One region of the Streptomyces sp. NPDC051822 genome, then DNA from elsewhere that is predicted to be linked to it. Evidence: riboswitches for the same ligand, from Rfam matches in the RefSeq annotation. Region 1 holds a riboswitch; each other region holds the start of a gene.

Region 1 (2,256 bases):
GTACGGGACGGGGTCGTACGGCCCGGAGTCGGCCCCGGTGATCGTGGCGGCGACCGTGCGGGGGCCCTGGAGCGCGTTGTCCCAGTGGTGGACGAGGAGGCGCTTGCCGTAGCGGGCGGAGGGGAAGGAGGCGCAGTCGCCGACGGCGTACACGTCGGGCAGGGAGGTGCGCAGCCGCTCGTCGGCGGTGACGGCGCCGCTGGGGTCGAGGGCGATGCCGGAGTCCGCGAGCCAGTCGGTGGCGGGGCGGGCGCCGATGCCGACGACGACGGCGTCGGCGGGGAGCTCGCGGCCGTCGGCGAGGACCACCCGGCCGGGCGCGCCCGGCTCGACGGAGTGCACGCGCGCGTGGGTGAGGAGTTCGGCGCCGCCGGCCCCGTACCACTCGGCCATGGGGGTGGTGACCTCGGCGGGCAGGGCGCCGGCGAGGGGGCGGTCGGCGGCCTCGACGACGGTGACGGCGCAGCCCGCCTCGCGCGCGGCGGTGGCGAACTCGGCGCCGATCCATCCCGCGCCGACGACCACGACGGCGTGGCGGCGCTCCAGGACGGGGCCGAGGCGCACGGCGTCGTCGAGGGTGCGCAGCAGGTGGACCCCGGGGACGCCCTCGGTGCCGGGCAGGGTGACCGGGTGGGCCCCGGTGGCGACGACCAGGATGTCGTACGGGACGGGCCCCGCCTCGGTGTCGATCTCGTGGTCGGCGGCGCGCAGCCCTGTGACGTCGAGGCCGAGACGCAGCTCGATGCCGAGGTCCTCGAAGTCGACGTCGAAGGCGGAGTCCTCGGCCTTGCCGAGGAGGATGGCCTTGGAGAGCGGGGGCCGGTCGTAGGGCTGGTGGGACTCGGCCCCGATGAGGGTCACGGGGCCGGTGAAGCCCTGTTCGCGCAGGGCGACGGCGGTCTGCACGCCCGCCATCCCGGCGCCGACGATCACGACATGCTGCTGGGCCTGCTTCTGCTCGCTCACCCGCCCACCTTACGTTCCTGACACACCGTCAGCCAGGGAGGGGCCTGGGCCCCGAAAGGGCCTGCGGTTAGTCTGGCGGGCGTAAAGCACTCGCGGGAGCCCGGACGCACCGGGCTGAGAGGGAGGCTGGGACGGCCTCCGACCGTACGAACCTGATCCGGGTCATGCCGGCGAAGGGAGGGGCTGGACGCCCATGCGTTCTTCCGATGTCAGTGGAGCCACTGACGCTACCCGTGCCACCGATACCGCCGACGTCCTCGTCGTCGGCGGCGGCATCATCGGTCTGGTCACGGCCTGGCGGGCCGCGCGGCGCGGACTGCGCACCGCCGTCGTCGACCCGGACCCGGGCGGCGGCGCCGCACGGGTCGCGGCCGGGATGCTCGCCGCCGTCACCGAACTCCACTACGGCGAGGAGACCCTGCTCGGGCTCAACCTCGCCTCCGCCGCGCGCTATCCCGCGTTCGTCGCCGAGCTGGAGGAGTTCACCGGCCACGACGTCGGCTACCGCGCCTGCGGCACCCTCGCCGTCGCCCTCGACGCCGACGACCGGGCCCACCTGCGCGAACTGCACGCCCTGCAGACCCGCTGCGGGCTCACCTCCGAGTGGCTCAGCGGCCGCGAGTGCCGCCGCCTCGAACCGATGCTCGCCCCGGGGGTGCGGGGCGGGCTGCGGGTCGACGGCGACCACCAGGTCGACCCGCGCCGGCTCGCCGCCGCGCTCCTCGTCGCCTGCGAACGGGCCGGGGTGGTCTTCCACCGCGCGCTCGCGCAGAGCCTGACGGTGGTACGGGACCGGGCGCGCGGTGCCGTGCTCGCCGGGGGCCGGGAACTGGCGGCCGACCAGGTCGTCCTCGCCGCCGGAAGCCTGAGCGGGCGGCTCGCGGGCGTGCCCGCCGAGGTCCTGCCGCCCGTCCGCCCCGTGAAGGGCCAGGTGCTGCGGCTGCGGGTGCCGGCCCCGTACGCCCCCTTCCTCTCCCGGACCGTCCGGGCCGTCGTCCGCGGCAGCCACGTCTACCTGGTGCCGCGCGCGAACGGCGAGCTCGTCGTCGGCGCCACCAGCGAGGAGCTGGGCTGGGACACCACGGTGACGGCGGGCGGGGTGTACGAGCTGCTGCGCGACGCCCACGAACTCGTCCCCGGCCTCACCGAACTGCCGCTCACCGAGACCCTCGCCGGGCTCCGCCCCGCTTCCCCGGACAACGCGCCGCTGCTCGGCCCCACCGCTCTGCCCGGCCTCCACCTGGCCACCGGCCACTACCGCAACGGGGTCCTCCTCACCCCCGTCACCGG
Region 2 (2,256 bases), on a different contig from region 1:
CCGACGAGCACGACGACGAGGGCGAAGATGCCTGCGAGCACCGCCAGCGGGATCTTGCGGTTCACATCGGTCACCGAGTACTGGAGGTCACGCGGCGCGTCGGGAGCGTACGCGACCACCACCCCCTGGCCCTCGTCCAGTTGGCGCGGTGCGTCCGGCTGCACGATCTCGGTGAACCTGCGCCCCTTCTCCGGGCCGCTGGTGACCTCGATGGTCGCCTTCTCGCACTGTCCCTGCTGGGCGTTGACCGCCTCGCGCCCCTGAGGGGTGGAGGTGTCGCCGGTCGGCGGGACCTGCGCGGCGTTCACGTCCGCGCAGTCGACCTGCTCGACGGCGACGACCTTGCCCTGCTCGGTCTGCCGGTCGAAGCCGACCCCGGTGCGCTCATGGGGCGGGGCGCCACCGGGCCACAGCACCATGAGCCCCACCACGACGGCTGTGGCGAAGGGGATCAGGACCGCGGCGATGACCTTGCGCAGATGCCGGGACACCGGTGCGGCGGGCCCGTGGTTGTGGCTGTGGCCGTGCCCCTGGGCGTGGCCGTGGGAAGGGCCTGGACCGTGGTCGTGGCCGTGCGGCTCGGGAGTCTGCTGGGGGGAAGTCACCGACCGATCATCGCAAGAACGGCGGGGGCCCACTGTTCAGCACGCCAGGGATGACGCTAGCGTGGTGGCACCTTTGCACACGCGGGAGCTCGGAGCACCGGGCTGAGAGGGCGCTGATCACCGTACGCACGTACGGGAGGAGGCTGCGCCGACCGCCGAACCTGTTACCGGGTAATGCCGGCGTAGGGAGATCGGTCTCATGACCATTCAGGATGCACGCACGCCTGCCTCCGACCAGGACGGCACCTCTGTCGACGGTGAGCGCACACCGGGCTGGCACAAGGGGTACGTCCAGGGCTCGCGGCCCGACCTCCGGGTGCCGGTCCGTCAGGTACACCTCACCAACGGCAAGGACGTCACGCTGTACGACACGTCCGGCCCGTACACCGACCCCACCGTCGACACCGACGTACGGCGGGGCCTCCCGCCGCTGCGCGAGAACTGGATCATCGGCCGCGGCGACACGGAGGAGTACGCGGGCCGCCCGGCCCGTCCCGAGGACGACGGCATCAAGCACACCTCGCCGCGCGGCGGCGGGCTGAAGAACCTCGACGCCGTCTTCCCCGGCCGTCCGCGCCTGCCGCGCCGCGGCCGCGACGGCCAGGCGGTGACCCAGCTCGCGTACGCCCGCCGGGGGGAGATCACCCCGGAGATGGAGTACGTCGCCATCCGCGAGAACGTCTCCCCCGAGGTCGTACGGGAGGAGATCGCCGCAGGTCGCGCGGTGCTGCCGGCGAACGTCAACCACCCGGAGATCGAGCCGATGATCATCGGCAAGCGGTTCCTGGTGAAGGTCAACGCCAACATCGGCAACTCCGCCGTCACCTCCTCCATCGAGGAGGAGGTGGAGAAGATGACCTGGGCGACCAAGTGGGGCGCCGACACGGTCATGGACCTGTCCACCGGCCGCAACATCCACACCACCCGCGAGTGGGTGCTGCGCAACTCCCCCGTCCCGATCGGCACCGTGCCGCTCTACCAGGCCCTGGAGAAGGTCGACGGCAGGGCCGAGGACCTGACCTGGGAGATCTACAAGGACACGGTCATCGAGCAGGCCGAGCAGGGCGTGGACTACATGACCGTGCACGCCGGCGTACTCCTGCCGTACGTGCCGCTCACCGCGCGCCGCAAGACCGGCATCGTCTCGCGCGGCGGCTCGATCATGGCCGCGTGGTGTCTCGCGCACCACAAGGAGAACTTCCTCTACACGAACTTCGAGGAGCTCTGCGAGATCCTCGCGACGTACGACGTCACGTACTCGCTCGGCGACGGCCTGCGTCCCGGCTCGATCGCGGACGCCAACGACGAGGCCCAGTTCGCGGAGCTGCGCACGCTCGGCGAGCTGAACACGATCGCCAAGCGCCACAACGTCCAGACGATGATCGAGGGCCCCGGGCACGTCCCGATGCACAAGATCAAGGAGAACATCGACCTCCAGCAGGAGATCTGCGAGGAGGCGCCGTTCTATACCCTCGGCCCGCTGACCACGGACGTCGCGCCCGCGTACGACCACATCACCTCCGGCATCGGCGCGGCGATGATCGCCTGGTGGGGCACGGCCATGCTCTGCTACGTCACGCCCAAGGAGCACCTCGGGCTGCCGAACCGGGACGACGTGAAGACGGGCGTCATCACGTACAAGATCGCGGCC
Region 3 (2,256 bases), on a different contig from region 1:
GCGGAGCTGCTGCCCGACCTGATGTCCGTGGTGCGGCACATCTCGTGCGACGACGACACCACCCGTAAGACCCTGTGGCGGCTGCACGACGGCACGCTCGTCGAGTCGGTGCTCATGCGCTACCCGGACCGGGTGACCATGTGCATCTCCTCCCAGGCCGGCTGCGGGATGAACTGCCCGTTCTGCGCGACGGGCCAGGCCGGGCTCGACCGGAACCTGTCGACCGCCGAGATCGTGCACCAGATCGTCGACGGCATGCGCGCGCTGCGCGACGGCGAGGTCCCCGGAGGCCCGGCGCGGCTCAGCAACATCGTCTTCATGGGCATGGGCGAGCCGCTCGCCAACTACAAGCGCGTCGTCGGCGCCATCCGGCGGCTGACCGACCCCGAGCCGGACGGCCTCGGCCTCTCGCAGCGCGGGATCACCGTCTCCACCGTCGGCCTCGTGCCGGCGATGCTGCGCTTCGCCGACGAGGGCTTCAAGTGCCGCCTCGCGGTCTCGCTCCACGCCCCCGACGACGAGCTGCGCGACACCCTGGTGCCGGTGAACACCAAGTGGAAGGTGCGCGAGGTCCTCGACGCGGCCTGGGAGTACGCGGAGAAGTCCGGGCGCCGGATCTCCATCGAGTACGCGCTCATCCGGGACATCAACGACCAGGCCTGGCGCGGTGACCTGCTGGGCCGGCTGCTCAAGGGCAAGCGGGTGCACGTCAACCTGATCCCGCTGAACCCGACGCCCGGCTCGAAGTGGACCGCGTCCCGCCCCGAGGACGAGAAGGCCTTCGTCGAGGCCATCGCGCGCCACGGCGTTCCGGTGACCGTACGGGACACCCGCGGTCAGGAGATCGACGGTGCCTGTGGACAGCTCGCGGCGTCCGAACGCTGACCTTGTACTCTGAGCTCGAACACATCTCCATATTCCGACAGGGGAGCGCCACAGCGCTGAGAGTGCGGTCACCGTAGGACCGCAGACCCTCTGAACCTTGCCCAGGTCATTCTGGGTAGGAAGTTCGGTCGTTAACTCAAGCTGTTGCGCCCTGCCCGCGTCCGGTTCCGCCGGCCGTGGGCAGGGCCGCGTCTCTTCCTGGTCATACCCAGGAGGAATCTCAGTGACCATCAAGAAGACCGCTGCCGCCGCGATCGTCGCGGCGCTCGGCGTCACCACCCTCGCCGCCTGCGGCACGGAGGACGCCCGCGACGCCGCCGGCAAGTCCGGCGCGCCCGCGCCGAAGACCGTGACCCTCGTCAGCCACGACTCCTTCAACGCCTCCAAGGAGGTGCTCGCGGAGTTCACGAAGCAGACCGGCTTCACCGTCAAGGTCCTCAAGGCGGGCGACGCGGGCGAGGCCGTCAACAAGGAGATCCTGACCAAGGGCTCCCCGCAGGGCGACGTCTTCTTCGGCGTCGACAACACGCTGCTCTCCCGCGCCCTCGACAACGGGATCTTCGTCCCGTACGAGGCCGAGGGCGTCGACCGGGTCCCGGCGGAGTACCGGCTCGACAAGGAGAACCGGGTCACGCCGGTCGACTCCGGTGACATCTGCGTCAACTACGACAAGAAGTACTTCGCGGGCAGGAAGCTGGCGCCGCCGCAGACCTTCGACGACCTGGCGAAGCCCGCGTACAAGAACCTCCTCGTCGTCGAGAACCCCGAGCGGTCCTCGCCGGGCCTCGGCTTCCTCCTCGGCACGGCCGCGAAGTACGGCGACGACGGCTGGCAGGACTACTGGACGAAGCTCAAGGCCAACGGCGTGAAGACCGTCGACAGCTGGGAGCTCGCCTACAACCAGGAGTTCTCCGGCTCGGCCGGCGGCAAGCAGGCCAAGGGCGACCGGCCGCTCGTCGTCTCGTACGCCTCCAGCCCGCCGGTCGAGGTGCTGTACGGCGAGCCGCAGCCGAAGGTGGCGCCCACCGGCGTCTCCACCGGCACCTGCTTCCGGCAGACCGAGTTCGCGGGCCTGCTGAACGGCGCGAAGAACCCCGAGGGCGGCAAGGCGCTGATCGACTTCCTGATCTCGAAGAAGTTCCAGGAGGACATGCCGCTCCAGATGTTCGTCAACCCGGTGGCGAAGGACGCGGTGCTGCCGGAGCTGTTCACGAAGCACGGTGTGGTCGTCGAGAAGCCGGAGACCATGGCCCCCGAGAAGATCGCCGAGAAGCGTGACGCGTGGATCCAGCAGTGGTCGTCGCTCGTCCTGAAGTAGCGCGCGACCTCCGGGGGAGCGCGGCGCGGCTGGGGCTCATGGCCCTGCCCGTC

The links. Region 1 has a riboswitch for thiamine pyrophosphate ahead of thiO (glycine oxidase ThiO). Riboswitches for the same ligand answer to the same signal wherever they lie in the genome.
Region 2: another riboswitch for thiamine pyrophosphate. It lies ahead of thiC (phosphomethylpyrimidine synthase ThiC); the one in region 1 lies ahead of thiO (glycine oxidase ThiO).
Region 3: another riboswitch for thiamine pyrophosphate. It lies ahead of ACIA8N_RS10040 (thiamine ABC transporter substrate-binding protein); the one in region 1 lies ahead of thiO (glycine oxidase ThiO).

Annotation. Positions count from the first base shown of each region.
Region 1 is NZ_JBITBZ010000001.1:344,865-347,120, forward strand. Features, by position in the region: gene ACIA8N_RS01565 (FAD-dependent oxidoreductase) at 1-966, opposite strand, end outside; TPP riboswitch at 1,049-1,162, shown strand; gene thiO (glycine oxidase ThiO) at 1,160-2,256, shown strand, end outside.
Region 2 is NZ_JBITBZ010000005.1:188,665-190,920, reverse strand. Features, by position in the region: gene ACIA8N_RS18270 (YibE/F family protein) at 1-605, opposite strand, end outside; TPP riboswitch at 677-811, shown strand; gene thiC (phosphomethylpyrimidine synthase ThiC) at 805-2,256, shown strand, end outside.
Region 3 is NZ_JBITBZ010000002.1:928,993-931,248, forward strand. Features, by position in the region: gene rlmN (23S rRNA (adenine(2503)-C(2))-methyltransferase RlmN) at 1-885, shown strand, start outside; TPP riboswitch at 915-1,025, shown strand; gene ACIA8N_RS10040 (thiamine ABC transporter substrate-binding protein) at 1,109-2,203, shown strand; gene ACIA8N_RS10045 (iron ABC transporter permease) at 2,242-2,256, shown strand, end outside.